2 regions of the Jeotgalicoccus nanhaiensis genome follow, and region 2 is predicted to be linked to the other one. Evidence: riboswitches for the same ligand, from Rfam matches in the RefSeq annotation. Region 2 holds a riboswitch; the other holds the start of a gene.

Region 1 (15,756 bases), on a different contig from region 2:
GCATACACATCGTGAGTCCCTTTTTGCATATTAGCGTTGCAAAACTCTACAATTGTATACATTGGTCATTCTCCTCACTCTGAAAAATAAAAAAACTAGAGACGGCCCGTCTCTAGTTGCGATTTAAAATACCTGCTCGATTTCAACAAATCCCGGTACTTCTTCAAGAAGTGCACGTTCGATACCGGCTTTAAGAGTAATCGTTGAACTTGGGCATGTTCCGCATGCTCCGAGAAGTCTGAGCTTCACAATACCGTCTTCAACATCTACGAGTTCAACGTCTCCGCCATCACGCAGAAGGAACGGACGTAATTTATTTAATACTTCCTCAACTTGTTCGTACATTGTATCCTGACTGACTGCCATAATTAGTTCACTCCAATCAATTTATGAGCATTACTTCGTATACAGTACATTATAATAGAAAGACACTTAAAAATCCATCATTTGAAAGTCCTATTTTTATGCGAGAACAAGCCCTCTTCCTGTTAAAGCTTTTGCAAACATAACAGTCAGCACTGCAAGAATAATGTCCTTAATTAAAAACGGCACAACAGCAGCCATCAGTATTTGAGTTAAGGACATCGGAGTTCCAATTACAGCACTCATAATAAACGAGAAGTACAATACGCCGCATATAAATATCGCACTCATGCCGAGCAGCGTAAAAGCAATCATTCTTTTAATTTCTTCACTTCCGCCCATGGCAGTAATTACAACGCCCGGTATGAATCCGAGCACGAATCCGAAGGACGGAGAGACGAGAGAACCAAGCCCGCCCGAGCCTGCAAACACCGGGATGCCGATCAGGCCGATTCCGATATAAGCCATAATGGAAATCAAACCCAATTTTTTTCCGAGCAGCATACCGGCCAGCAGCACCATCGGCACCTGCAGTGTAAATGGCACCGGTCCAAGCGGTATTCTAATCTGTGCACCAATTGCAATCAGCGCGGTAAATAAAGCAGCAAAAACAAGGTGTTTAGTTTTCATATCTTTTCTCCTGTTATTTGGTTTAGTTATATAATAACAGGAAAGAACCTTCATGTTAACCATAAAAATATAAAGGTTAACATGAAGGTTCATAAGTTTACAGCTTCCAGTCGTTAAGCGTATTAATCGTATACGCGGGCGTCACTCTTTTACTCATCACTTCTTCTTTTGAATGAACTCCTGTGCCAACGTGAATTGTATCGATACCGCCGTTAATCCCAGTCATAATATCAGTATCGTAATTATCGCCGATCATCGCCACTTCCTCTTTAAGCATGCCGAGACGCGCTAAAGCCCCGCTCAAAATATAGCTGTTCGGTTTCCCGGTGATAACCGGATTTACTCCCGTTACTTCGCTGACCAGTTTAACGAAGGATCCGTTCCCCGGAGAGAAACCGTAAGATGTTTTAATTTTTATATCGGGATTTGTTGCGAGAAACTGCGCTCCGTTTTGAATCAGCCGGCAGGCGGTAAGAATTTTATCGAAGGTAATAGATGTGTCGAGCCCCATTACAACAGCATCCGGTGCATAATCATTAAAAACAGCAGTTCCATCATGCGTCAGTGTATTTTTAAAACTTTCCGTGCCGATTATATATACAGACGGTATGTCAAAGGCCTCCTCCAGATAAACTTTCATAGCGTCAGCTGAAGTATATATATGGTTTTTTGCCGTCGTAAACCCCATACCCTCAAATTTTTTCAGAATTTCAGACGGCTGTCTTGTCGCGTTATTCGTCAGAAATAAATAGGGTATACCTGCCTTATTTAAACGATCGATAAAGTTCACGGCTCCCTCAATAACTTTATCACCATTAAACATTGTACCATCGAGATCTATTAAGTACCCTTTATACATCTGTATCACTGCTGAAAGCTGTGACTGCTTGCGGGTCGTTTTTATAAAAGTGCTCAATACTCGCCTTAAAGTTTTTATAGGCGCTGATATTCTCTTTGAAATCTGCGCGCATTGCGGCATGATCTACCGACTGGTAATTTCTCGTCAGCTCTTTTCTCCACTTCAGTGTATTCTTAAACTTCTCAGCATCTTCAGGTCCTATAACTTTTTCCTGAGCCAGAATATCAAGCACATCCTGATAGTTCCCAGGATCTCTTAATATAAATGCATCGATAATCATATTGCCGACGTCAACTGTCGCTTCGATCAGCATATGACATGCTCTCTCAAGTGCCAATTTGTTATCAGTATCAATCGTTTCTGCCAGACCTTCAATGTAGTCGAGACGTTTGTTTAAAAGCTTTTTATCCACAAAATACATTTCTACACCTCATCATAATTATTCTCTCTTATCATATCATACAAAAAAGAAGCCGGGTTTTACGACCCGGCCTCTTCCTTAATTTCTTCACCAGACTCTTCAGCCTGTTCTTTTAGTTCCTGTTTTGAAACTTTTCTTAATATAAAATAAGCACAGCCGAAGTTGCAGTATTCATTCAAGTACTCTTCGATGGCATTGACACGTTTGTCCGGTTCCACTTTACGTTTTGAATTTTTATAAAAACCGGCAAGTCTTAATTTTTCATAACCGACATCACCGACAATATAATCGTACTTATTCAATAGCTCGCTGTATTTTTCGATAAAAACTTCTTCATCAAATGCATCGCGGTAATTCTCCACGAGTTCAAAGTTCATATGATCAATAGTAATCATAGACGCACACCCTTTAATCAAACTGATACATTTATGATATCACAGTTTTTACCATTATGCGTTTTGTTTAGCTACCGGGCGGTAGATAAATTTAGCAATAATATAAACTGCAAGCAGTCCAATTATAACGCTCAGCAAACCAAAGTATACGTTAGCTGTATATCCGAGCACAACAAAGCCGAACAGTCCGATTAAAGCTGAAGTTAAAGCATACGGCAACTGCGTCATAACGTGGACAATGTGATCGCTGCCGGAACCGGTAGAAGACAGAATTGTCGAATCGGAAATCGGTGAACAGTGGTCTCCAAATACACCGCCTGCAAGTACAGCTGCGATTGACGGGAGGAGTAATTCCGTTGCACCAAGTGCAATAATAATTTCTCCAGCAACAGGAATCAGTATGCCGTAAGAACCCCAACTTGTACCTGTAGCAAGTGCCATAAAGCAAGCAACAATAAATACTACTGCCGGCAGCAGCGCTACTGGAAGGCTTGAGTTTTCCACCATTGAACCAAGAACGCCGCCGGTGCCGAGTTCACTGATTAACCCGCCGATCATCCAGGCAAAAGTCAGTATAAGCATGGCCGGAAACATCGCTAAAAATCCTGTTTTAATACCGAGCCAGACATGTCTCTTGCTGAATTCATTATCATTTCTCGTATGTCTGAAGTAATAGAACAGTGCCAGCACGAGACCGATAATGCCTCCTGTAAGCAGTGAATGTGTCACGAGGGTACTTTCCAGCACAGGCATCAGACTCCAGGTCCCTGCTTCCATCGCACCGGTCACATACATCGCTCCGATTACTCCGACAGCAAGTCCTGCAATCGGAATAATTAAGGCGCTGGCACCTGCACCATCATGCACAGGCAGGTCTTCATCCTGTTCTGCAAATTCAGGCACTTTATCACGTAATATTCCTTCGTTAATCGCCAGGTTCTCCTGTTTCCTCATCGGACCGATATCCAGTTTAAAAGAAATAACGATAAACATCATAACAAGTGCCGAGATAACATAAAAGTTCATTGGAATCATATACATAAAACTCTGAAAGGGTGATATATGTGTCATTCCAGCGCCGATTAATACCGGTGCTGTCATTCCCATAATACCTGCACCCCAGCTCGATACCGGTGACATAACGGCTACCGGTGATGCTGTCGTATCGACGAAATAAGCAAGTTTTGCCCGCGAAATATTATATTTATCAGTAATCGGCTTAGCAACCTGTCCGACAATTAAAGCACTGAAGTAATCATCGATAAACACTATAATTCCAAGCACTGCAGTCATAAAACCTGCACCGCGGCGCGTTTTAACTTTTGTCAGCGCCCAATTCGTAAACGCTCGCGCGCCGCCTGACATATTCATAAATGCTGTCATAATTCCGAGCAGTGTTAAAAATATTAATATGTAGGCATTCCATGTGTTCAGTCCGCCGTCTTCAATAAATATGCCGAGAAACGAATCGAACAGCAATTTAAAAAATTCTCCAAAGTGCCCATTCGCAATAACGAAGGCTGATGTAATAATTCCCGCACCGAGACTGATGCCTACTCTTCTCGTTATTACTACGAGTATGAGTGTAATTAATGGCGGGATCAGCGGCATATATTCCCAATTTAAAAATGACTCCATTTTTCTTCCTCCTAAATTTTTTCAATAAAAAAAATCATAAATACGCTGACAGTGCACGCATTTATGATTTATCTATTAAATGTAGCGCATCATGTAACTGACAGTGTCCAGCCTGTTAAACTGAACCCCAGAACAAATACCTGCCGGTATCATCCTTCGGCTCTTGTCCCTTTCAAGTATCCTTAAACGCATGCCTGCTGAAATACTTTACTGTTGAAAAGAGCAACCTCTACTTTATTTATTTGATTACTTAACATTATAGCATATCCCGGCTTTAAAAGACTATAAACATTCTATATAATTTTTTACGAGATCGCGCAGCAGGTCCGGCATAATATACTCTTTTTTCGAATATCTGAACTGCGGGAAAATCCTGCCGAAAGTGTACATATCAAGCGTTCCAAGCTTATATTTTTTCTTCTCATCGATGAGTTCGTTATCGATATAATACTCGCGTTCCGATTGGATATACTGGATATTATGCGTTACAAAACAGCCGAAAATGTCTCCTCTGAAGCCGAGACCGCGCACGATTTCATCTTTATACTCCTGACGGTTCGCCTGGGTAAATATTTCTTTCATCTCGCGTCCAGTCAACTCTATTTGTACAGCATTAATGGCGTGCGGCAGCACTTTATGCAAGTCATATTCAGTCAGTGCTCCCCCTTCAAACGGACTCGCAATAAGTCCCGTATGAATGAGCCCTGCATCACTGGCCGTAAAATCTTTAAGTATATACGCAAGGAGCGAGCTGAAGCGTCCAGCCGAATAAAGTCGCCGGTCTATCGGCAGTGCTGCTTCTTTAATGACTGTATTTTTTAATTTGGCTTTGCCTATATCATAATAATCGTTTTCGACCTGGGATAAGATATCTGATTCAATCAGCGCAGCTTTTTTCGCGGTAAGCCTGCCATTTTCAAAAGTGAGAGTGACTTCCCCGATATATTCACCGTATCTGCCGGCTGCTGCAAGCAGCACACCATTAACGCGCTCTCCTTTTTCAAAATGGTGATGCGTATGGGATGATAAAATTAAATCAATTTCAGGAAATCTATTAGCCAGAGTCTCGTCGTCATACATACCGAGATGGCTCATCATAACAATAACGTCCACCTTTGGTTCGAGTTCCCTTAAATATTTTTCTATCCAGTCAAAAGCATCTGCCACTTCCCAATCCAGTGCCAGATAAAATGGAGTAAACTCAACTGTTGCTGCAATGAATCCGATTTTTATCCCGCCGGTTTCCTTTATAGTATACGGTTTAAAATAAGGCTGTTTACTTCCTACTTCACGCAGATTGGCACAGATGACATCGAACTCTGCATCATCGTATAAATGCTTCAGCTGCTCTTTGGTCAGCGTGATTCCTTCATTATTCCCGAGTGTCGCTACGTCGCACGTTGCATTATTCAACAATTCGATATTGCCCTTTCCGAGCGTCGCTTCTGTATAAGGATGTGAACGGTCAACATGGTCGCCGATATCGACATAAAACATATTATTTCTGTACTGTCGTCTTTTATTTTTTATGAAGCTCGTAAACTTCATATAATTATGTAATGCACTGTGTATATCATTAGTATGATAAATTTTCACTTCCATACGAGCACTCCTTAAAGAATTGTTTGTAAAATCAAGTATGCACCGAGTATAAACAGGACGGTCCGGAGCAGTACTACTAAACCGTCCGAATTGAACCGCTGATTAATTTTAACTCCGGCAGTCGCTCCGATGATAGCAGCAGGCACGAGCATCAGTATATACGTATAAACGACGTTATTCTGGAGCACGTGGCCGAAAGCCGATGATACACCTGAGAAAAATACCATCATCATGCTCGTGCCGATGGCAATTGTCGGCGGCATTCTGAAAACCATCAGCATGAGCGGGGTCATCAGAACCCCGCCTCCTATACCGAACAGACCCGTTATAAATCCGACGAAAAAAGTTATCGTAATTGCAAGATAAGGCGGAAATCCGTAATGGTAAATGTTACCCATATTATCACGGTGAGGTTTTAAGTACTTAGGATTCTGGAATACTTTCATCGGTTTAATTTTCTTTCTGACAACGAGAAGTATACTGATAAAAATTAGAAATATACCGAAATACAGATTAAAGCTGTCAACTGTAAATAAACTGCTGGCATAAGATCCCGCGAGCGCCCCCGGCATCAGTCCAATCAGAAATAAAATGCCGTTCTCTCTGTCCACCTGCTTATTGCGCGCATATGAAATCATCGCACTCATGCCCGTGAATATCAGCAGCATACTCGATGTCCCGACAGCAGTCTGGGGTGTTATTGCCGGCAGCAGGCCGAGCTCAAGACCAAAAAACATCAGGGCCGGAACAACAATAACACCCCCGCCGATACCGACGAGCGAGCCCAGTATTGAAGAAAGCAGACCTATCAGTATAAGAACGATAAATTCCATGACTCCAGCCCCTTAGAATAATTTCAGCTGCTTCGGTGCAAGCCCGCTGTACTCTATACCCAGCATGCTGATCAGCTGTTTTGCGTTGCCGGCCGCATGCCCTCCTGAGTTATTATTAAAAACGATATAAATATCCTTTGTTTTATGCTGCAGTATATTAACCTGTTTTTGTAACCACTCCAGTTCCTGTCTGTTATAATCATATAAATAACGGACCTCCCGCCACTCTTCCGAAGTGCGGTTCTGCTGCGTCCAGCCGTGAACATTGCGGCCGTGCAGACGGATAAAGGCAGTATCATCTGTGATGCGGTTAACAAAAGGAACTGAACCGATTCCTGCCTGCGGCTCATCGCATATACTGTGAATTACTTCGCTGTCGTGCAGAAATTCCAGTGTATCTTCCTTATATTCATCACTGAACCATGTCTGGTTGCGGAACTCCACTGCGACTTTAAAAGGTTTCAGCAGGTCCGCCGCAAATTTTACATAACGGATATTTTTGCTGCTGCAGTCAAACCATGGCGGAAACTGAAGCAGAACAAATGCGAGTTTGTTTCTGTGAAACATAGGCATCAGCATTTCCCTGTACGCGGCAAAGACATCTTTAATAGAATCATAGTGATCTCTGTAATCGCTGTGCCCCGTCATAAATTGGTGGGCTTTTACTGCGAATTTGAAAGTTTCCGGTGTCTGGTCGCACCATTTTTCTATCGTTGACTGCCGCTGTACTGCGTAGTATGTTGAATCAAGCTCAACGATTGGAAAATGTGAAGCATATGTAATTAACTTATCTTTTTTATTTGAAAGTTCGGTGTACAGCGAATCGTGGTCGCCCCACCCTGTCAGTCCTATATAAATCATTAAATCACCTTACTTCATTTTAGCACATTTACATTGGAGGATATTAGTCATGGAGATTATTCAGTTTGAAAATGTCAGCCATCAGGAAATACTCCGTAATATATCGGGTTTTTTCAGAGAAAATAAAATTACGACTTTTATCGGCCCGAGCGGTGCAGGCAAGACTACCTGCCTGAAACATATTAACGGTTTACTCTCTCCTGATTCCGGAAGTGTATTCTACCGCGGTGAAGATATTAAAAATATAGATATTACCGGTCTTAGAAAAAGAGCCGGCATGGCATTTCAAAGCGCACCGATGTTCGCAGGCACCGTATACGATAATTTAAATCTGCCGCTTCAAATATTTAATGACAAGCTGAGTCAGGAACGTGCGGCAAATCTTCTCAGCATGGTAGAACTTAGTGAAGATTTTTTATACCGTAAAATAAACACCTTATCCGGAGGAGAGAAAAGCCGTATTTCATTAGCCCGGACCTTTGTCTCCCGTCCGGAAGTACTGCTGCTTGATGAAATTACATCAAACCTTGATTACACACTCGTCAGAGAGATTGAACGGCTCGTAATGAAGCTGCAGCAGGAACACGGATTGACTGTTATTTGGGTAACACATGACCTTGCCCAGGCTGAACGCGTCAGTGATGATATCTGGTTCTTAAACAGGGGCGAACTGCTGCTCCAGGGGCCGATAGCAAGTTTATATAATTCAAATAATACTTTTATACAGCAATTTTTAAAGGGGGAACGGTGATGGGTTTTCAGGAACTTTTCCTGTCCGGCGTCTTTGTTATCATCCCTCTCGCTATTGCAGTCGTACTGAAACTGGGGCTTACGAAAGATATCGTCATAGCTTCAGTACGTTCAATTGTTCAGCTGCTCATTGTCGGTGTGATACTCACCTTCGTCTTTGACAGTGACAGCAGTATTTATATGATATTAATGATTCTCGTGATGATTGGTGCCGCCAGTCAGAATGTAATTAAAAAAGGCACGCTTATTCCCGGCATAAAATGGATTATTATTTTAACGCTGACAGCTGTCGAAGCTGTTTCAATGAGCATTATGCTGCTGTTCGGTATTCTCGATTTTGAACCCGAACAGATTATTCCAATCAGCGGCATGATTATCGGTAACTGCATGGTGCTGTCGTTATTGTTCGTCAGTAAGTTTACCGATGAACTTGAGAACAGTGAAGAAATGATAGAGCTTATTTTATCCTTCGGCGGCCAGCCGAAAGACGCGGTTTCCCGCAGTTTAAAATCAGCGATTCAAACGAGTATGATACCGACGATAGAATCACAGAAAACAATCGGGCTCGTACAGCTGCCGGGTATGATGAGCGGACTGATTATTGGGGGCGCTCCGCCGATGGAAGCCGTCATATATCAACTGCTCATATTATTTTTAATACTTACTAACGCAACTGCAGCTTCTGTAATGGTCGGGTTTTTATCTTATCCGAAATTGTTTAACAGCCGGATGCAGTATTTGGGTTTGAAAAATGAATAAAAGGCGGGACTGCTATGAGAAATTCTCTGCATGTTAAAGGTTTAATTTTTGTTATTATCGGCGCCTCGCTGTGGGGAATCGGAGGCACGGCATCCGATTATATATTTACCACGACACCGGTCGATGTCAACTGGTACGTCACAGCAAGACTGACAGTCAGCGGTCTTATCTTATTATCTATATACACTTTATTTTTCCGCCGGAAACATCGGACTGTATGGAATAAACACACGGTGCTGATGTTTGCCGTTTATTCTATCTTCGGCATGACGATGGTTCAGTATACATTTATGGCGGCAATCGGCTTCGGCAACGCTGCGGTTGCAACTGTTCTGCAGTGCACCGGTCCAATTTATATCATTCTGTACGCGGTAATGAAAAAATACAGGCCGTGGACAAAAACCGAAGCACTTATAATTATCTCGATGCTGGCGGGTGTTATTTTAATTGCCACAAACGGCAATTTGACGAACCTCGCTGTATCACCAGCTGCACTACTTTTCGGACTTGCATCAGGGATCGCTCTAGCTTATTATACCCTTCATGCACCGGTGCTGCTGCAGGTGATTCATCCCCTGCAGCTCGTCGGCGGCTCGATGCTCGCTGGCGGTATTATTATGAACTTCATTCATCCGATATGGGTATTTGATTTCTCATTTGACTGGTCGGCAATGCAGATCATTATACTGGTTCTGTCCATACTGCTCGGGACAACACTCGCCTTCTATTTGTATATCACGAGCATGAAATACATCAGTTCAACGGAAGCGGGAATATTAGGACTCCTTGAGCCTGTATCTGCAGTACTGACATCTGTAGTGCTGTTAAATGTCGGACTTGGCGTATATCAGACAGCGGGTATTATTCTTATTCTTGGAGTAGGCGTGTTTATCAGTACGAGAAAAAAGGAAACACAGGAAACTTCGTAATTTATACAGTTTTTCTACACATAAAAACTCCTCTAAAGTAAACTTCTTTAGAGGAGTTTTAATCTTATTTTACAGTTAACGTTGCTTTTAAATCTTTTTCTACAGCATCCCACAATTCTGGTGATGTCTTGAACTTTTCTTTCATTTCTGTGATTGCAGATTTAAATGCTGCATCGTATTCTTCCGTGCCTTTTTCCGGCATATCTTTCATAATATCCTTTTGAATAACTGTCGTCATCGGTGCACGCGGTCCCCATACTGCTGCTTCTTTTTCTTCTTTGTTAATCGCAATGACTTTTGGAATTACTTTATTGCCGTTAGTTAAGTAACCGTTCATCAGTTCTTCGTTATCGTCACGCAATGCCACTTTCACATCAATGCCAGCTTCTTCTGCGAGCTTAAACAGAATTGGAAGGTTAAGCATGCAGTGACCGCACCATGGTTCAGCGATAACGAGCAGCTTCATCTCACTATTCTTGAAGTTCTCAAATTCATTATCTTTCGTTATGTCATGTTCGTTATAAATTTTATCGAATCCGTCTTTTAAATCTGTGAGCTTTTCACGATACTCATCCGGTGTTAAAGCATTGTCATAAAATACCTGTAAATTATCCATTTATCTCCCTGCCTTTATAAGTTGTTATTCTTATTATAAGACTTGAAAGTTAAATGATACAAATATTAATGCACGCGTTTATATTTCCGGACATCTTCTTCTTTTAAATTGAGGAAGAGATTGATGCCGAAGAGAATAATTGCGGCGAGGAACATCGGTCCGCCGATAAATGTAAAAATATGTGCAACGCCGGGATTAACCTGTACGAAAAATGTACTGAAGAGAAATAAAGGAACGCCGATATGATACAGCCAAAATGTCGCTGTTCCGAGACCGTTTTCTGCCAAATGAGGGTAGATTGATAACACTGTACCGATGCCGAGTGTTGACAGCCACCCGACTACGTTAACATGCGCATGTCCTGCAGCCCAGTTAAGCTGAATCGTATACGACATAAACAGTCCCACTGAAATACCAATCACAAGATAAAGCACCGACAATTTAATCCACGTATGACCCATTTAATACGCCTCCCATTTTTTGTATATAATTACAGGTTAGCACTAAATATAAATGTGTCAATTTAATGTCAGAATAATCAGTCTTAAGTATTATAAAAAAAGATGGACAGCAGACGCTGCCCATTCATGTTTTACTGTAAGTTAATCAGCGTTGCAATCACCAGTGCAATTGCCGCTATGATTAACCATATAATAATTAATTTCCAGACGAATTTAACCCATTTTATATAGGGAATACCTGCGACAGCAAGAACGCCCATCAGTGAAGCCGAGGTCGGTATAATACTGTTAGTTATAGCATCTCCATATTGATAGGCGAGTACAGCCACCTGTCTTGAAATTCCCTGGAGATCGGAAATAGGTACCATAATCGGCATCGTCGTCATCGCCTGACCGGAACCCGACGGAATAAAGAAGTTAATAATTACCTGGACCCCGAGCATACCGATTGCCGTCAGTGCAGTCGGTACATTATCAAGCACCGCACTCAGACTGTAAATAATTGTATCAATAATCAATCCCGATTCCAGCACGACAAGTATCGCTCTTGCAAAGCCGACAATAATCGCTCCGTAAACAACAATTTTCATACCGTCAATAAATGCATCAAATACAGTATTCAATTTCAGACCGCCGACAAAACCGATAATGATGCCGACGATAAAGAAATTCGCTGCCAGTTCCGTTAAGAACCATCCATGAACAAAAATACCGTAAACGTTTATCGCGATCGTCAGGGCAAATAAAACTATAATGACGATGTGCCGTTTTCTAAGTTCGGTCAAGACAAGCGCATCTTCCGTGAAATTGAGCTGGCCTGTTTGGCTTTCTTCATAAACCAGACTGCTTTTTGGATCTTTCTTAACTTTTTTAGCATAAGACATAACAAATAAAATGCCTATCAGCAACACTACAAAATAAACTGCCAGTCTGAAACCCCATCCTGAGAATATCGGCAGTTCTGCAATTCCGTGAGCAATACCGACTGTGAAGGGGTTAAACATCCCGCCGATAAAGCCCGCAGCCGCACCGAGTGTTACCATGGCTGTTCCGACCAGAGCATCGTAGCCGAGCGCAACTGACAGCATAATACCGATCGGCACGAAGATAATTGCCTCTTCCGACATTCCTGTAGTAAAACCAAGTATAGAAAAAACCGTCATAATTACCGGAATTACTAGCAGTTCATTTTTTTGAACATTGTTCATCACTTTTTGAATAATTGCTTCCAGTGCGCCGGTTTTACGAATTACTCCGAATGCACCTCCGATAAGGAATATGTAGAAAATAATATCTGCTGCTTCATTTAACCCTGTCGGAATAGCCATAATCAGATCCATAAACGATACAGGATTTTGTTCAACAGAATGGAAACTGCCTCCGATTACTTCAACTCTGTCCTCCACTTCCACGCGGTCGTACTCACCGGCTGGAATTATGTAGCTGAGTGCTGCTCCTAAAATAACGATGAACAGGAGTATCGCATATGTATGCGGAAACTTCTGACTAATGTCTTTTGAACTTTTCCCTTTTGTCTTTGTATCTTCTCCCATGTAATCACCCCTGAAATTATACTTTATCAATTACCCTGTAAAATGAGATATACACCTTTTATTTGAATTTTTTTAATAATACATTAAATAGCAGTAAAACACAAAAAACCGCCGCAAATTAATGCGGCGGTTTAAATATAGATATTTTATTAACCGATTGAACCTTCCATCTCGAAGGAAATTAAGCGGTTCATTTCTACTGCATATTCCATTGGCAGTTCTTTTGTAAACGGTTCGATGAAGCCCATTACGATCATTTCTGTCGCTTCCTCTTCACCAAGTCCGCGGCTCATCAGATAGAATAACTGCTCTTCTGACACTTTCGAAACTTTCGCTTCGTGCTCAAGAGAGATGTTATCATTTAAAATTTCGTTGTACGGAATAGTATCCGAAGTGGATTCATTATCCATAATCAGCGTATCACACTCGATGTTTGAACGTGCACCGTGTGCTTTACGCCCGAAGTGAACCTGACCGCGGTAAGAAACTTTACCGCCGCCTTTAGCGATTGATTTGGAAACAATTGTAGAAGATGTGTTTGGCGCAAGATGAATCATTTTCGCACCAGCATCCTGTAATTGTCCTTTACCTGCTAAAGCGATAGATAATGTCATACCGCGTGAACCTTCACCTTTAAGGAAGATAGACGGGTATTTCATTGTAATCTTAGAACCGATGTTGCCGTCAACCCATTCCATAGTTCCGTTTTCATCAACGAAAGTACGTTTTGTAACCAGGTTGTATACGTTGTTTGCCCAGTTCTGGATTGTCGTGTAACGGCAGTATGCATCGCGTTTAACAATGATTTCAACTACTGCAGAGTGCAGTGAGTTTGTCGTATAAGTCGGTGCTGTACAACCTTCTACATAATGAACACTTGAGCCTTCATCACAGATGATTAAAGTACGCTCAAACTGACCCATGTTTTCAGAGTTGATACGGAAGTATGCCTGCAATGGTGTATCAAGCTTAACTCCCGGCGGGCAGTAGATAAATGATCCGCCCGACCATACAGCCGAGTTTAATGCTGAGAATTTATTATCAGAAAACGGAACAACTGTACCGAAATATTCTTTGAATAATTCTTCGTTCTCTTTTAACGCAGAGTCAGTATCTTTAAAGATAACACCTTTATCTTCAAGATCTTTCTCCATGTTGTGATAAACAACTTCAGATTCATACTGAGCAGAAACCCCTGCTAAGTACTTCTGTTCAGCTTCAGGAATACCTAATTTGTCAAACGTACGTTTAATTTCTTCAGGTACTTCATCCCATGAACGTTCAGTCTGTTCAGACGGTTTTACGTAATACGTAATTTCATCGAAATCAAGTTCCGATAAATCTCCGCCCCATAAAGGCATTGGTCTGTCATAGAAGTGCTGCAGAGACTTAAGACGGTAGTCCAGCATCCACTGCGGCTCTTCTTTCATTTTAGATATTTCACGGACGATTTCTTCAGTTAATCCTCTGTCAGAACGGAAAATAGAAACGTCCTTATCGTGGAAACCATATTTGTAATCGCCAATATCCGGTGCTTGCTTAACCATATATGATCGCTCCTCAATACTAATTTTTATCGGATTCTTTAAATCCTTTTTCCAGTGCTTTCCAAGTGAGTGTTGCACATTTAATGCGTGCAGGGAATTGACTTACTCCCTGCAGCGCTTCAATATCGCCCATATCGTCAGTAATATGGTAGTCCTCACCAAGCATCATATTCGAAAACTCAGCAGCCATTTCTAACGCTTTGTCTGCAGGCTGATTCATGATAGCTTCTGTCATCATAGATGCGCTGGACATGGAAATTGAGCAGCCTTCCCCTTGGAACTTAACATCTTTAATGATGCCCTCTTCAACGTTCAATGTGAGCTGAATCTCATCACCGCAAGTCGGGTTATTCATTTCAACTGTCATCGAACCATCTTCAATTACACCCTTATTCCGGGGATTTTTGTAGTGGTCCATAATAACTGAGCGATACAGCTGATTCAGGTTGTTAAAATTCATACGAGAAAAACTCCTTCGTTTTTTCCAGACTTTCAATAAATTGGTCGATTTCTTCAATCGTGTTGTATATATAAAAACTTGCTCTTGCTGTCGACGATGCCTTGCACCATTTCATCAGCGGCTGAGCGCAGTGATGACCGGCGCGAACAGCAATTCCTTCTGAGTCCAGCGCAGTTGCGAGGTCGTGAGGGTGTACGCCTTTAAGATTGAAAGTGATAAGTCCTGCACGGTTGTCCTTGCCGGGACCATATATTTCAATTCCTTCGATTGCAGACATTTTGTCATAAGCATAGCGAACAAGCTCTTTCTCATGCTGATAAATATTATCGAGGCCGAGTTCGGTAATATAATCGATTGCTGCATTCAAACCGACAGCTTCGGCAATCATCGGCGTTCCCGCTTCAAACTTCACAGGAAGATCCGTCCATGTCGATTCGGTTTTATAAACATAATCGATCATATCTCCACCGTATTCAATCGGCTCCATTTTATCAAGCAACTCAGCTTTGCCGTATAAAATACCGATACCTGTCGGTCCGAGCATTTTGTGTCCGCTGAATGCGTAGAAGTCGACGTCCAAGTCCTGCACGTCAACTGCCATATGAGGTACAGCCTGTGCACCGTCAACAGAAATATACGCATTGTGAGCATGGGCTATTTCAGCAATCGATTTAATATCATTAATCGTGCCGAGTACATTTGATACATGTGTAATCGCAACGATTTTTGTTTTGTCGCTCATCGCTTTTTCCACGTTGTCAAGCGCTATCGTTCCGTCTTCTTCCAGGGGAATAAAGACAAGTTCCGCACCTTTTCGCTTGGCAAGCTGCTGCCAGGGGACGATGTTAGCGTGGTGTTCCATTTCGTTAACGACGATTTCATCGCCTTCTTCAATAACCAAATCGCCGAAGCTGCGGGCAACCAAATTAATTGCCGCCGTAGTTCCGCGCGTATAAACGATTTCTTCAAAGCGTTTTGCATTGATAAAACTGCGTACTTTCATACGCGCTTTTTCATACGCATCTGTCGCTTTCGTTCCGAGTGTATGCACACCGCGGTGAACGTTTGAGTTATACTCT
Region 2 (15,756 bases):
GGTTAATATACTGCATCATATCGTTGACATCCTGTACATCCATCTGATTGCCGGAAGCATCTGCTTCTGCTTTTAAACGCGGCAGTGTTTCCTGCTCCAGCTCTTCTTTTTTAAGCTCTGCTGCTGCGATATATATATTAATCGCATCGAAGTAGTCCTTATTCTGGTTGTACAGCCCATCAAGCATATTTACGTCTTTAATCAGTACTTCCTTCGCATGCTCAAGCTGAATTGAAATACGGTCGACCTGTGACGCAATACTCTGATGTTTCGAGATCATTTCATTTACGGAACGTTTTACACGCCCGAACATACGCTTGAAAATATTGCTTTTCTCATTCGTCAGTTCTTCCGGATCAATCTCTTTTAATTTTTTCATCAGTTCTTCAAGAGTTTCACCGATAGGGCCGACATCTTTCGACTGCACTTCGCTCAGCATCTGATGAGAGAACTTAGACATTGCCTGCTGTGCATTCGCTCCGTAAGTAATCAGTGCATCGTTATTCAGCGGTTCAATTTTATCTTTAATTTCATGGATAGATTTAAGATCTGATTCACTGAATTGATCTTTAAACGTCGTCAGCACTTCGCTGTCTTTCGGTTTTGCTGCCGCAGCTCCTTCCGGCTGCAGTATTAAACTGTCGTTACTGTCATCAGCTTCTTTAAATGGATCCATTAAAAGTTCGTCTTTAAGATTTCTTTCTTCAGCCATTTCCTTCACCCCGGTGTACTTTTTCTGTTTCTTTTTCAGTCTGTCGTTTTTGCTTCAAATTCACTTTTTCTTTGCCGAGCTTATTATCAAGTGCCGCCTGGCGTTTTTTGGCGCGGGCGGAGTTCATCTTAATTAAATCGCGTTCGACATTTAAATCCTGGTAGCTCCGCTGGTTCATGTGCGAAAGATTCGACTGCAGCGTACGTTTCAATTCTAACATTGATAAACGTGTCTCGTGCAGCTGAATACGTTCATCTTTTGATTTCCCCGGCATCTTATACAGATAAAGGTACTTTTCAATCGTATTGACCGCAGTTTCCAGATTGGAATGGAAAAACTGCTGTACGCTGTAGAACTGCCTAGGGTCTTCCTCTACAGATGAAATAATCGTTTTAACGATCCGGTTAATATCGAATATCATCTTCGCGTCTTTTATCGATCTGATATTCATATAGCTGGAACGCAAACGATTCGTATGCTCTTTCGCCTGAGCGAGCTGTTCTTTTATATATTTGTATTCACTGTTTGTGAGTTTCAATTTCTCTAAATGCTTATGATGTGAAATACGCTGGGCGGGCAGGTATGATGCACCAAAACCGCCGATGCCGACTATGACGTCTAAAAACATATGAATATCGAATATATTAGACGACAGGACCCAAGCGAGGAGGCCGGCCGGTACAGCAATCACAGAAGCAATGAAATGTGAATAATTACTCTTCATCGTTCAAAACCCCTTAGTATAGATGTGCCTATTTATTACAATTATAAAGCGTTATGCTTGATAATGCTAATTATACGCGTTTATAATAATGAATAATATCGGCCAGGGAATGGAGTTTTAAACATGTATGAAGTCGTGATCGTTAAAGCGGATTATGAGGGCTGGTGGCTCTTCGACGGTTGGCAGGACGACATTATTAACAGGCATCAGTTTAACGATACCGCTCAGATGCTGTCAGGCTACAAGGCAATTATTGAACAGATGAAAAATGATTACAGCAGCTATATTCAGGGTAAATATGATTTATGCGCATTTTTTAACGCATGTGAAATTGAATTTTGCGAAGAGTGTGATGAAGACGTGCAAATATTCTACACGCCGATAATGACAAAAAATAATGAATTTTATAATAATTAGTGAAAACGTCACACAATTGTTAGAAACACGTTTGCAATATAATGAAGTATGTTGTATAATATGAATCATCAGTAAGTTCTTCTTATTGATAATTTACGTCTTTTGGAGGATTTTATTAATGAAACAAGGTACAGTGAAATGGTTTAACGCAGAAAAAGGATTCGGCTTCATCGAAATTGAAGGAGAAAACGACGTATTCGTACACTTCTCAGCAATCAACCAAGAAGGCTACAAGTCTCTTGAAGAAGGTCAAGCAGTTGAATTTGAAGTAGTTGAAGGCGACCGCGGTCCACAAGCTGCAAACGTTGCTAAACTATAATTATAAATTGATTCATTTGAATAATTTGTAACTTCTAAACAAGCACCCGGATAAAATCCGGGTGCTTGTTTTTTATTGAGCGGGGATTGTAAAAAATATGTTTAATCTTTTATTATCTCTTAAATGTAAAATTAAGAGAATACTTTTCATGGAAATATATTTTACATCTGCATACATATAATTCCATTAATAATGAAACTTGTGTAAAAAGTAAACCGGTTTTGCTATTTTTGTTTTTAAGTAACTTTTTTAAAAGGAAACCGTACTTTTCACCTATATATAGGGTAGAAGGGTTTTTATTTTAAAAGGGGGTCTTATATTGTTTATCAATGAAAGAACAAAACCGCATGAGTTAATTTATTACGAAGCACTGTCTGCTAGGACTTCGCTGATGAAAAAAGAGTCAGCAAAGTTCGAGAATGTGAAGAAAGGTTACGAAGGCGAAATGCTGTACGATCAGATTTTTGACAGTATCGGTCATGGCAACGTATTGATTTATCGGGATCTTTTTCTCAGCATTGATGGCTCAGTTACACAGTACGACACTTTGATAATTAGTGATATTGGTATTATTTCGAATGAAATCAAGAATTTTTCCGGCAGTGTCACGTTTCGTGACGGCAGCTGGTATAGAGGTAATTTCGCGATACCGAATGACGCTTTCAGTCAGCTGAACCGTGCAGTCGGAAAATTAATGGAACTTAGGAATACATCTCGGAGTGATTTTAAGGTGTCCGGGAAGCTCATTTTTCCCAATGACAATTTCACTTTTCATTCTGATGACCAATCGAATTGGAATAAAATTATACTGCGTTCCGGTCTGCGCGACTATTTCCGCCAGTTTAATCAATCGGGAATTGTGGCTGGGAATAAAGCGCAATATATTTCATGGCTGATCAGCAGCAGTATAGTTGAAAATCCTTACTTTAAACCTGCAGTCGATAAAACCCGTCTGAAATTCGGCTTGTATTGCGGCCGTTGCGGAAGCTTTAATCTCAGTAAAAAAAGATTTCATTTGACCTGTAACAAATGCGGCAGCACAGAATGCAATGAAACTCACCTGCTACGCGCTATGAATGATTATAAATTTTTATTTTATAATCAGCCGATGACAAGAAATTCACTATTGGAGTTTATCGATTATGATTTACACTTTAAAGCTGTTTCCAGAGCATTATTAAAACATTGCTATACGAATAATAAAGGAACACGCACCACCTATACTTTTAAGTATTTTGATTTTGAAGATGCTGTAAATAAATCTGATGCGTATATGAGATATAAAGATCATATACCAATGATTTAAAAATTTTGAGATAGATTACATTTCTTATTAAGTTCAAGCGCTCAAGTACGACACGGATTCGACGTCGTACTCGGGAAGATGTTCAAGTACGACACGGATTCGACGTCGTATTCAGGAAGATGGCTAAGTACGACACGGATTCGCCGTCGTACTCGAGAAGATGACCAAGTACGACACGAATTCACCATCGTACCCGGGAAGATGTTCAAGTACGACACGAGTTCGCCGTCGTACTCGAGAAGATGTTCAAGTACGACACGGATTCACCGTCGTACTCGGGAAGATGTTCAAGTACGACACGAGTTCGCCGTCGTACCCGGGAAGATGTTCAAGTACGACGGCGTCAAAATAAACTAGGTATCATAAGTTACAGAAGTGAAATTCATCTTTAAAACTTGTATATAGAAGCCAAAAAACGTCTAACCCGTTTACCATAGGCTAGGCGCTCAGATTTAACAGTTCATCAACTCTATTTATCGTAGAACCATAATAAAAAGCTCTTCTGAAATTCACTTTTCAGAAGAGCTTACTTTATCTCACATCATTTTCAATCAGCTGTTCGAGTGTCTGGCGTCTGATGACTTCGCGCACTCTGGATTCCCCGACGAATACGACTGCGGGTTTTCTCATCTGGTTGTAGTTGGATGCCATGGAGTAGTGATATGCACCTGTCGTTCTCACCGCGAGCAAGTCACCGCGTTTCAAATCATCCGGCAGCATTTTATTTTTACCGATGATATCTCCGGATTCACATAATTTCCCAACCACGTGCGATGACACGCTAGTATCCCCAAAATGCTCAGTCACAGGGACAACTTCATATTCGGCACCATACAGTGGTGTCCGGATATGATCGCTCATACCGCCGTCTATAGAGACGTATTTGGCAACGCCCGGGATGTTTTTAACAGTCCCGACCTCATAGACAGTGATTGCTGCTTCGGCGGCAATCGAACGTCCGGGTTCAATCATTACGTGAGGAAGTTCGCGTCCTGATGCTGCCACAACTTCTTTTAAGTGATTAAGAATCGCATCGAATCCTTCTTCGATCGGGAAGCGCACATCGCCTTCAGTATATTTCACACCATAGCCGCCGCCCATATTTAAAATCTCAAGATTAATCTGGTGTTCATCAAGCCAGCTGTAGACATTCGTTACAGCATTGATAAAAGGCGTGCTGTCATCGAGCTGGGATCCCAGATGATAGTGGATGCCTTTAAAGTTTAAAGATCTGCATCCTTGAATTTTATCGATTGCTGTCTTCGCCGCCCCGTTCGTGAGAGACAGTCCAAATTTGCTGTCTTCCTGTCCCGTCGAAATATAATCATGCGTGTTCACTTCAACACTCGGATTAATGCGGATCAGCACGTTCACGCCGTCATCATCAGAAAGTCCGGAAGCTAAGCCCTCAATCAGGTCAATTTCGTCGAGACCATCAATAATGAAGAACCGCACGCCATGATCTAAAGCATATTCAATCTCTTCAGCGGTCTTATTATTGCCGTGAAAGTGAATGTCTTCCACCGGAAATCCTGCAGCCAGAGCCGTGTAAAGCTCACCGACTGATACGACGTCGAGCTCCATATTCTGGCTCTCGAGCAGTTTTATCATCTGGACGCTGCTGAACGCTTTTGAAGCGTAGGACACAGAGTAGGGAATGCTATGGCTTTTTAAGACTTTGTGATATCTCTCCATCATACCGGTCATATACATTTCGTCGTATATAATAACCGGTGTGCCGTACTGTGCTGCTATATCACTAATTTTATGCCCTCTGACTTGAAGTTCTCCCGCTGAATAATTAAACGTCATAAATAATTTCTCTCCCCAATGATTGGTAATTTAAAGCCCCGAGCTGTTCCGAGTTGGCACCGACTCCGAGATTCGTGTATTTATCGATACGAAGTTTGCTGTTATAAAGATAAACCGGCATATCAGCCCGGACATCATCGTCAACCAGGACGACCATATGGCTCATCATCAGTGCGACAATCGGATAAACTTTTCCGCCAATTTCACATTCATATCCCGCACGCGCACGGAGCACTCCGTCACCGTAGCCGATATCAACGACCGCCACTGTACAGTCTTTGTCCGCCTTAAAGGCCGCACCGTAACCGAGTGTCATTCCCTCAGTCAGCTGTCTGAACTGGATAATCGGTGCTGACAGCGTCGAGCTCTGAATAAAGTCTTTATCATCTAATTCAGCGTACGGTTTCGAACCGTAGAGACCGATGCCGAGCCGGACATGAGTATGTCCATCAAAGATACCGTCCCGCACATAGCTCGCACTGTTCTGTGCGTGAATCATCTCAGGTGCAAGGCCAAGCTTTCGGACCTCGTCAGCAAACTCCAGCCACATGCCGCGTTCCTTTTCATAGATGCCGTCGAACTCATCGGAGTAGCCGAAATGCGTCCAGAGTCCCGTGAAATTCAGTTCGATGCCTGACGATTTCATATCATTTAAAATAGACTCGAGTTCATTAATATCCGTTAATCCCGACCGGTTAAAGAGCCCGGCATATTCAATATGAATATTAAGACCCTGAAGTTCGTGCTTATATGTATCATAATAAGTAGAAGAGGGCAGGGTGATATGAAGATTAAACATACGCGCCCGTTTAAAGTCCGTCGTCGGATTCATTAGAATAATGACGGCGCTGTCTCCGCACATTTGCCTTATTTTAACCGCATCATCCATCGACGTTGTTGCAAATGCGCGGATGCCTGAAATTGCAAAGGCCTTGACCGCAAATTCCAGTCCGTAGTTATATGCATTATTTTTAACGACCGCAATCGTTTGGCCCGGCAGCTGAAATTGTCTGGCCTGTTTAATAAACTGCGCTTCATCTGTTTGAAAAATACCACCCATTGCCATGTCTCCCTGTTTTAGTAATTGTTTAACAATGCTTCATAATAATCCGCAACTTTAATCAGCACGCGCTCATCAAAGTTAAACGTATCGGTATGCAGACTTGATGCGTAGCCTTTTTCAAGGTTGCGCGAGCCTGCGAAGACAAAGTACGTCTTTGCGATGTTACTGTAAAAGCTGAAGTCCTCACCGAATAAATACGGTTTATCTTTTTCTATCCCGCGGAGTCCCGCAGCGCTTATCGAAGTTTCAACAAGCTGATTTAAGGCCGCATCATTTTTCACTGCAGGATAACCTTCAGTGTAATGCAGCTCGACAGATGCACCGTACAGCAGTTCAGCGGCTTCTTTAATTTTAGTCATCTGAGATTTAATCACAGCAAGATCAGACGCTTCGTACGTACGGATCGTTCCGCTCAAACGGGCATTGGCAGGCACTGTATTGACCGCTTCACCTGAACTGATTTTACCCATATGAATAATGTTGCGGTTGAGGCCGTCCAGGTGGAACTGCTGGATATTGCCGACTTCACCGGCTATTTTAACTATTGTCTCAAGAGCTGAAATGCCCTGATGTTTCTGGGCAACATGTGCACTGGCGCCTTTTACAGTAAAGTGAAATTCCGTTGCGCTCGCTGTTAATTCATCATCTCTGTACAGCACCAGTCCTTCATCTTCATCCGGCATTAAATGAACACCGAAAATCGCAGAGAAATCCGGACGGTTTTCCCAGGCTTTGATCATTAAATTCGCACCGGCATTCGCTTCTTCTGACGGCTGGAAGATAAAAATACAATTATACTTTAAATCTCCATTGTCAGCGAGCGCCTTTGCACGTTTCACAAACAAAAGAAGGGCAGTAGTATGCCCATCGTGTCCGCATGCATGCATTACATTATCCACGCTGCTTTTATACTCAAGATCATTCTGTTCATGTACCGGCAAGGCATCGATATCGGCACGGAAGCCGAGTGTCTGACCGCTGTTTCCCTCGAGCTCGGCGATGACCCCCGTATCCAGCACCTGGTAATAAGATACTCCTATTTCTTCTAAAACAGAAATAATATATTCAGTCGTTTTATATTCTTTTAGACTTAATTCCGGATGCTGATGCAGATATCTCCGGTGTTCTGTAACGAATTTAAGTTCTTCTGTATATTCAGGAGACATTAGTCATTCAGCTTTCTGAGCGCCTGAACGATTTCTTTTTTAGAACCAGTGACTTCACTTGCCTGCTTAATGACGCGTGCCGGTGTACCGCCGACGACTGTACCTGCCGGGACGTCTTCTGTAACAATAGCACCTGCTGCAACAATAGCACCTTTACCGACAGTTACACCTTCTAAAATCACAGCATTAGCTCCGATTAATACATCATCTTCAATCATAACAGGAGAAGCACTTGGCGGTTCGATTACGCCTGCAAGTACTGCACCAGCGCCGACATGGACGTTTTTGCCTGTCGTTGCACGGCCGCCCATTACTGCATTCATATCGATCATCGTGCCTTCGCCGACGATAGCACCGATGTTAATTGACGCGCCCATCATAACGACCGCGCCGTCACCGATTACTGCATGTTCACGGATAAAGGCACCAGGCTCAATACGCGCTTTCGTATTTGTTAAGTCCATTAACGGAATAGCCGAGTTGCGGCGGTCCTGTTCGATAACGATATCCGTTACTTTTTCTTCTATTGAAGGGTAGAAAGCCTGCCAGTCGCGCGCATCCGCAAATACAGTTTTTGAATCCTCTGTACCGAATACTTTGAATGACTCATCGAATTCAACACCTTCAAAGTTACCGTTGATATAAATTTTTAGCGGTGTTGCTTTCTCCGCATCTGAAATGTACTGAATAATCTCTTCTGCTGTAAATTTTTCCATTGTGTAAAAACTCCTTAAAATATGTTGTTATAGTCGTAAAATCCGTTTTCTTTGTGTCTAAGACTTTCTGCGGCGCCAATTGCACCGTTTGCAAATATATCTTTCGATTGTGCAATATGTTTCAGTTCGATAACTTCATCGTGTCCTGCAAAGATTGCATCGTGTTCGCCGACAATTGTGCCGCCGCGTATAGCGCTGACGCCGATTTCATCATCTGACCGCTCTTCATTCGCTTCTGATCGGTCATAAACAGGATAGCTGCCCTGTCTAACGTCAAGTGCCGTATCAAGGAGTTTAACGAGCGTACCGCTCGGGGCGTCGACTTTGTGCTTATGATGGCGTTCAACGAGTTCAAGATCAAAGCCGTCGAGCTGTTTTAGTGCTTCACGGAGCAGGTTGTTCAATACGTGCACACCGTAACTCATATTGGCGTTGAAAAATACCGGAGCCGATGCCGCACGTTCTTTCAGTGCTGCTACAATTTCTTCTTTTTTCCCTGTCGTTGCCACAACGAGGGGAGTGGTGAAAGGTTTTTCAATGAGAGGCAGGATGCGGTCGGGATTCGAGAAATCGATTGCCACATCTGCGCCCGCATCATCGATATTTGTAAATGCCGGGTAGTCTGTTGTGCTGGATGAAATGACTCCTGCAATTTCATGACCTTTTTCCACTGCGAGACGGGCAACGATTTTATTCATCGTCCCGTAGCCGATTAAGAGTATTCTCATACTCTCACACCTTTTCTGAATTCGTTGAAGGCTTCAACAATAGATTGTCTCGCATCTTCTTCCAGCGGCAAGAGCGGCAGGCGGAGCTCGTATTCACCAAAGCCGAGCTCTGCAGTTAAGGCTTTGACCGGAATCGGGTTAACATCAATTTGTACAGAACTGATGACAGGCATCAGTGATGAGAATCGCTGTCTTGCTGATGACTCGCCATTTTTCATACCTTCATATACTTCCTGCATCTCACCCGGAATGACGTTGCCGACTACTGAAATTAATCCTTTGCCGCCAAGTGCTGTAAAGTCTGTCAAATTATCATCATTCCCGCTGTATAATGAAAATTCAGAATCTACAAGGTTTAATACATTAATTGTATAGTTTAAATCGCCGGCCGCATCTTTCAGAGCGACGATATTTTTGTGTCTGCTTAATTCTAACACTGTTTCAGGGTCGATGGACATACTTGTACGGGACGGCACATTATATAAAATAACCGGGATATTAATGCTGTCTGCAATCGCTGTAAAGTGTGCAATCAGACCGCGCTGGTTACTTTTATTGTAGTAGGGCGTAATCAGCATAACACCGTCAGCACCCGTTTCTTCAGCGAACACCGATAAGTCAATTGACTGCTGAGTTGAGTTCGTGCCTGTACCTGCAATTACCGGAATCCGGCCCCCAGCAGTTTCAACGCCGACACGGAGCAGTTCTTTAATTTCTTCTGCTGATAAAGTAGGGGATTCGCCGGTCGTGCCGTTAATAATTAAACTTTGTGCATTATTGTCGATTAAATATTCAATATGGTTTCTGAACGCATCGTAGTCTACTTCATTATTTCTAAACGGGGTGGCCATCGCCACTCCGATACCTTCAAAAATCGGACTCATATATATCCGCTCCTTATTTATTATCTATTAATGATTTTAGAATCTGCACTGTATTCTGCGCTGCGCCTTTAAGAATGTTGTCCCCGACACACCATACGTGGAAAGTGTTTTCGAGCGTCGGATCCTTGCGGATACGGCCGACGTAAATTTCGTTTTCATCTGTCGCTTCATACGGAGTAGGATAAACACCTTCAGCAGGATTATCCATCAGGACGATGTGAGGAATATTGCGGAACGCATCTCTGACTTCTTCTTCTGTCGCCTCCTGGTCAAGCGTGACGTTAATTTGTACGCTGTGGCTTGAGATAACCGGCACTCTGACACATGTTGCCGTCACCGCAATTTGATCATCTCCGAGAATTTTCTTCGTTTCATCGATCATCTTGACTTCTTCTTTCGTATAGCCGTCATCTAAAAAGACATCGATCTGCGGAATCACGTTATTGTAAATCGGTTTTGGATACGTCGTCGGCTCAGCGCCATTCGCGCCTTCTTCGAGGTCTCTGATGCCGCCTGAACCCGAACCTGAAACCGACTGATATGTTGCGTAGTGCACGCGTTTTACTCCGAATGCATCATATAAAGGTTGTAAGGCGATAACCGACTGGATTGTTGAACAGTTCGGGTTCGCGATAATTTTACGATTTAATGAAGGTGAGTTAATTTCCGGAACGATTAAATCAATATCTTCATGCATTCTCCAGAAACTTGAATTGTCGATAACAATTGCACCGGCTTCTTCAAAGAGCGGGGCAAACTTTTCACTCGTTGAACCGCCGGCACTCATAACCACATAATCAAAACCATCTTTCGTTCTGTCTTCAGTTAATTCCTGAACTGTATACGTTTCTCCATTTACTTCCAGTTCTTTTCCGCTGGAGCGTTTGGAAGAGAAGAGGACCAGTTCCTTATAAGGAATTTTATACTGTTCCACCATTTCCAGCATTTTTGTACCGACGACACCTGTTGCACCGACAATTGCGAGTTTCATAAAATACAGCCTCCTAGAAGTTTTCCTGAATAGAATGATATAAATAAAAAAACAAGCCCGGGTACCGGACTTGTTTTAAAATTGTATATACAAGCGATGCCCTCCATTATTGAGTCAATAATGACAAATCCATAGCTCTTAACCTGTGAATCCAACAACCGGGGTCTGCGCGCTCCCGGACATTTCGGCATCTCACCCTTTCGTCATATACACTTTGCAGAAGTTAAGTATATGAGTACTATTGATTGATGCGCCTCATCCGTACTATTCAGTTTTTGATGTTGATTGTCATTATACATAACAAAGTATTCAAAGTAAACAGATAATTTCTATTTCTTTATAATTCCTTTTTCAATAAGGTAATCTTCATAACCGATTTCCTTCACAAGTGCTGTGTTGTTGCTGATATCGAGCACCGTGTTTGAAATTGTATTGATAAACTCCAGGTCATGTGAAGTGAAGATAATTGATCCTTTAAATTTCTTCAGACCGTCGTTGACTGCAGTAATACTCTCTAAGTCAAGGTGGTTCGTCGGCTCATCCATTAAGAGGACGTTCGCCTGCGACAGCATCATTTTACTGAGCATCGCACGGACTTTCTCTCCACCTGAGAGGACGCTTGCTTTTTTCTTCGCTTCTTCACCGCTGAACAGCATTCTTCCTAAGAATCCGCGAAGGAAGGTTTCTGTCTGTTCTTCAGGCGGAGCGTACTGGCGCAGCCATTCAACCAGGCTTGAATCAACGCCTTCAAAGTACTCCGAGTTATCTTTCGGGAAGTAGCTCTGTGAAGTTGTGACACCCCAGTTGACGTCTCCTGAATCCGGCGTAATTTCACCAGCAAGAATGCGAAGCAGGGTAGTGCGCTGCAGTTCAGAACCGCCTGTTAAAATAACTTTATCGTCAGGAGAGAGCGTGAACGTTAAATTATCGAGTACCGTTTCACCGTCGATTGAATGCGTCAGATTTCTGACTGTTAACAGCTCGTTACCGATTTCTCTTTCAGCTGTAAAGCCGACGAAAGGATAACGGCGTGATGACGGCTTAATATCTTCCAATTCAATTTTCTCAAGCATCTTTTTACGGCTTGTTGCCTGTTTAGATTTTGAAGCGTTGGCACTGAAACGTGCAACGAAGTCTTTAAGCTCTTTAATCTTTTCTTCTTTTTTCTTATTTTGATCTTGAGACATCTGCAGTGCCATCTGACTTGACTGATACCAGAAGTCATAGTTCCCGACGTAGACCTGAATCTTGCCGAAGTCGAGGTCCGCAATGTGCGTACAGACGTTGTTCAGGAAGTGTCTGTCGTGGGATACAACAATCACTGTGTTCTCAAAGTTAATGAGGAATTCTTCCAGCCACTGTACCGCTTCGATATCGAGACCGTTGGTCGGCTCATCCAGGAGCAGCACGTCGGGGTTGCCGAACAGGCTCTGTGCAAGCAGGACTTTAACTTTTGCCGTGTTGTCGATTTCACCCATTGTTTTATCGACCAGCTCATGGGGAATACCAAGACCGTGAAGGAGTGTTTCAGCGTCACTTTCAGCAGTCCAGCCGCCCATTTCGCCGTATTCACCTTCGAGCTCTGCGGCTCTGATGCCGTCTTCATCCGAGAAGTCCGGTTTCATGTAGATTTCATTTTTTTCGTTCATAATAGACCATAGTTTTTCGTGACCCATCATTACAACATCGAGTACGCGCGTATCTTCATAGCCGAAGTGATCCTGGCGGAGGAAAGCCATACGCTCGTCCGCTCCTAAAATAACGTGGCCGTCCGAGTCAACTTCACCTGTCAGGACTTTCAGGAAAGTGGATTTCCCGGCACCGTTCGCACCGATTAAACCGTAGCAGTTTCCCGGGGTGAATTTAATATTTACATCTTCAAATAATTTTCTGTCTCCAAATCTCAGACTCACGTCGCTAACTTGCAGCATGTGCATTCTCCTTTATATTAAAACAATCGTTTTAGTTTACATTCATAAGCGATAATACCATAAATATGGTATTATTTAAATATATCAGTATGTTCATCCGTATGCTTACTATTTAAAAACCACAATATTAAACATTAACCGATAAATGAATAATACACAATAGAAACAATATTAATGAGGAGTCTATATGACAAAAATTTCAGGTACTACACAATTTTTAAAAGTGATTAAAAAAGAGGGCTCGACGTACACTCTCGTTACAGAAGACGAAAAGTATATCCGTATGAACCGTTCGGAAATCGAGGGGGATAAAGACTACGATATCGATGAAGAAGTTCTGGTCTTTATTTACCCGAACCGCTCGGGTGAACTGTTTGCGACACCGAATCTGCCGAGCATTACCGCGACTAAATTCGGCTATGCCCGAGTCAGTGAAGTTAACCGCGACGGCGCTTATCTCGATATCGGATCACCGCGCGAAATTTTAATTCCGTGGATCGATTTGCCGCGGAAGAAAGAAGTATGGCCGCAGGTCGGCGACATGGTCTATGCAACGATTCGCGTCGAAGCTGATGATCAGATGTTCGGACGCTTAATTACAGAAACAGAAGTGGATGAAAAATTCCAGCCGCTGAAAAAAGAAGACTACGAAACACTCGGCAACAAATGGCTGAAAGGGCGTCCTTACCGTCTGCTCCGCGTCGGCACATTTATTTTATCCGAAGAAGGCTATAAAGTATTTGTCCACGAAACAGAACGCGAACAGGAACCGCGTCTCGGCCAGGAAGTAAACTTCCGTGTAATCGGCATCAACGACAAGGGCGAAGTTAACGGCTCCTTTTTGGAGAAAGCCTACAAACGCTTAGGTACAGATGGCGAACGCATTCTGGAATACATGCAGATGCACGGCGACATGATGGAATTCACGGACAAGAGTTCACCAGAAGACATCAAAGCCGCATTTAACTTGTCAAAAGGTCAGTTTAAACGCGCTTTAGGCGGACTTTTAAAAGAAGGCAAGATCGAATTTGTAAACGGCGCAACTCATTTGAAGAAATAAGCTTGTATTGGCGGAATCCTTGGGAGGGATTCCGTTTTTTTAGTTTTTGGGGCTTTTGCGTGACTATGAGCGATTTTCATTGGCACTTAAACGCTCCTGCGTGACAATGAGCGACCTTCATTGGCACTTAAACGCTCCTACGTGACTATGAACGACCTTCATTGGCACTTAAACGCTTCTCCGTGACTATGAGCAACGCTCATTGTCACTAATATAGAGAAATCACTAGAACCCTCAAAAAGACAAACAAAAACGGAGGGACTCATGTCCCCCCGTTCTTTAAATCTGTTTTATCAAGACAAACAAAAACGGAGGGACTCATGTCCCCCCGTTCTTTAAATCTGTTTTATCCTTCTATTTCTTCTGTCAGCGTTTCCAGTTCATCCACCAGTTCGCCGATGTATTGAATTGTGTTTTTCAAGGGAGCATCTGTCGTAATATCAATGCCTGCCATTTTCGCCAGTTCAACCGGCGTTTCTTTGCCGCCTGTTTTTAAAACTTTCAGCCATTCGTCAACTGCGGTCTGGCCCTCATTCAGAATACGCTGCGACATTTCAGTTGCAATTGTTAATCCCGCAGAGTACGTATACGGATAAAGTCCCATGTAGTAGTGGGGCTGTCTCATCCAAGTCAGTTCCGCACCTTCAGTAATTTCAACATCGTTACCCCAGAATTTCTCAATCACACCGCGTTTAATTTCATTCAGCGATTCCGCAGTTACAGTTTCGTAATTATCCACGCGGTTGTACACTTCGCGCTGATAAGCTGCTTCCAGCAGGTGGGTCACAAAGTTATGATAGTACGTGCGTGAAATAATTGAACTGATTACCCAGCGTTTAAATTTCGGATCTTCCGAGTTTTTCAGCAGATGGTTAGCCATCAGCATTTCGTTCATCGTACTCGGTGCTTCGATAAAGTACATCGAAGGACGCGTATCAAAAATATTCTGCGCACGGTTGGCATTATAGAAATGCCCTGCGTGGCCAAGTTCATGGGCAAGAACAAAAACTTCTTCCATTAAAGAAGACCATGAAATCAAGATAAATGGATGTGATCCGTAAGGACTCGAACAGAAAGCGCCGGTCGATTTTCCTTTATTAATAACGAAATCAATCCAGCGTTCATCATAGGCACGGTTAATCATATCCGTATAATCTTCACCCATAATACCGAGCGCATCTAAAATATATTTGCGCGATTCTTCCACGCTGATTTCCGGTTCACTCGCAGGGTCTAAAGGAATCTTCAAATCTTCATAGCGCATTTTATCGAGTCCGTGCACTTTTTGAAGAAGTTTAGCGTACCGTCTCATATGCGGAGCCAGTTCCTCGGTAATTACGTCGATTTGACGGTCGTACAGCTCACGGTCAACTTTTTGGCCGTGGAGCAGGTAGTCAATCACAGAATCGTAGCCGCGGAGGTCAGCTTCCGCTTTCTCCTGTTTTAAATGTATGTCGTAAGTACCTGCAGTTGTATGTTGATACTGGCGCAGCGATTCTGAGAATTTCTTGAAGGCTGCACGACGCACTTCCTTGTCCGGATTCGATTCAAGACCGCCTTCAAATGCAAGATACGATAAAGAATACTCTTTGCCGTTAGCAGTAAACGTACCGAAATCAATATCGAGCAGTTTTGTTTTCTGATATAAATCGTAAGGTCCGTTAAAGACAGAAGAGAAGGAAGCGAGTGCTTTTTCTACCTTCTGATCCAGCTGGTAAGGTTTATTGCGCAGTAAGTCCTCAATAAAGCCTGTGTATTCCTCTTTCTCCTTAGCAATATCTTGTAAGAAAGATTCATCTTTCGCTAATAATTCACTTTGTAAAAAACTTGTTTTCGAACTTAAAGAAGTACCCGCATTGCCGACCAGTGCACCAAGTTTCTGTGCCTGCTGATCTCCGCGGTCTCCGGATAAACGCAAGTTCGAATA

The links. A riboswitch is a leader RNA that binds a small molecule or an ion and turns the genes downstream of it on or off. The one in region 2 is predicted to bind lysine.
Region 1: linked by a shared signal. The riboswitch ahead of IR135_RS01515 (Na+/H+ antiporter NhaC family protein) and the one ahead of IR135_RS04050 (aspartate-semialdehyde dehydrogenase) in region 2 are both predicted to bind lysine.

The regions. Positions count from the first base shown of each region.
Region 1 covers NZ_JADGLW010000001.1:317,780-333,535, forward strand. Annotated here, with positions in the region: gene IR135_RS01485 (DUF1450 domain-containing protein) at 1-62, opposite strand, end outside; gene IR135_RS01490 (NifU family protein) at 124-366, opposite strand; gene IR135_RS01495 (biotin transporter BioY) at 463-993, opposite strand; gene IR135_RS01500 (TIGR01457 family HAD-type hydrolase) at 1,091-1,852, opposite strand; gene IR135_RS01505 (DUF86 domain-containing protein) at 1,845-2,273, opposite strand; gene IR135_RS01510 (YutD family protein) at 2,333-2,668, opposite strand; gene IR135_RS01515 (Na+/H+ antiporter NhaC family protein) at 2,723-4,306, opposite strand; lysine riboswitch at 4,381-4,546, opposite strand; gene IR135_RS01520 (bifunctional metallophosphatase/5'-nucleotidase) at 4,589-5,908, opposite strand; gene IR135_RS01525 (sulfite exporter TauE/SafE family protein) at 5,920-6,741, opposite strand; gene IR135_RS01530 (DUF72 domain-containing protein) at 6,754-7,602, opposite strand; gene IR135_RS01535 (ABC transporter ATP-binding protein) at 7,652-8,353, shown strand; gene IR135_RS01540 (ABC transporter permease) at 8,353-9,111, shown strand; gene IR135_RS01545 (DMT family transporter) at 9,126-10,040, shown strand; gene IR135_RS01550 (thioredoxin family protein) at 10,105-10,656, opposite strand; gene IR135_RS01555 (hypothetical protein) at 10,722-11,117, opposite strand; gene IR135_RS01560 (YfcC family protein) at 11,249-12,670, opposite strand; gene sufB (Fe-S cluster assembly protein SufB) at 12,820-14,217, opposite strand; gene sufU (Fe-S cluster assembly sulfur transfer protein SufU) at 14,237-14,677, opposite strand; gene IR135_RS01575 (aminotransferase class V-fold PLP-dependent enzyme) at 14,667-15,756, opposite strand, start outside.
Region 2 covers NZ_JADGLW010000002.1:346,302-362,057, forward strand. Annotated here, with positions in the region: gene IR135_RS03995 (toxic anion resistance protein) at 1-712, opposite strand, end outside; gene IR135_RS04000 (5-bromo-4-chloroindolyl phosphate hydrolysis family protein) at 705-1,436, opposite strand; gene IR135_RS04005 (DUF1033 family protein) at 1,560-1,853, shown strand; gene cspA (cold shock protein CspA) at 1,972-2,172, shown strand; gene IR135_RS04015 (nuclease-related domain-containing protein) at 2,492-3,478, shown strand; gene lysA (diaminopimelate decarboxylase) at 4,010-5,290, opposite strand; gene IR135_RS04025 (alanine racemase) at 5,280-6,350, opposite strand; gene IR135_RS04030 (M20 metallopeptidase family protein) at 6,368-7,519, opposite strand; gene dapD (2,3,4,5-tetrahydropyridine-2,6-dicarboxylate N-acetyltransferase) at 7,519-8,235, opposite strand; gene dapB (4-hydroxy-tetrahydrodipicolinate reductase) at 8,250-8,963, opposite strand; gene dapA (4-hydroxy-tetrahydrodipicolinate synthase) at 8,960-9,847, opposite strand; gene IR135_RS04050 (aspartate-semialdehyde dehydrogenase) at 9,861-10,838, opposite strand; lysine riboswitch at 10,927-11,105, opposite strand; gene IR135_RS04055 (ABC-F family ATP-binding cassette domain-containing protein) at 11,168-12,769, opposite strand; gene IR135_RS04060 (S1 RNA-binding domain-containing protein) at 12,957-13,829, shown strand; gene pepF (oligoendopeptidase F) at 14,176-15,756, opposite strand, start outside.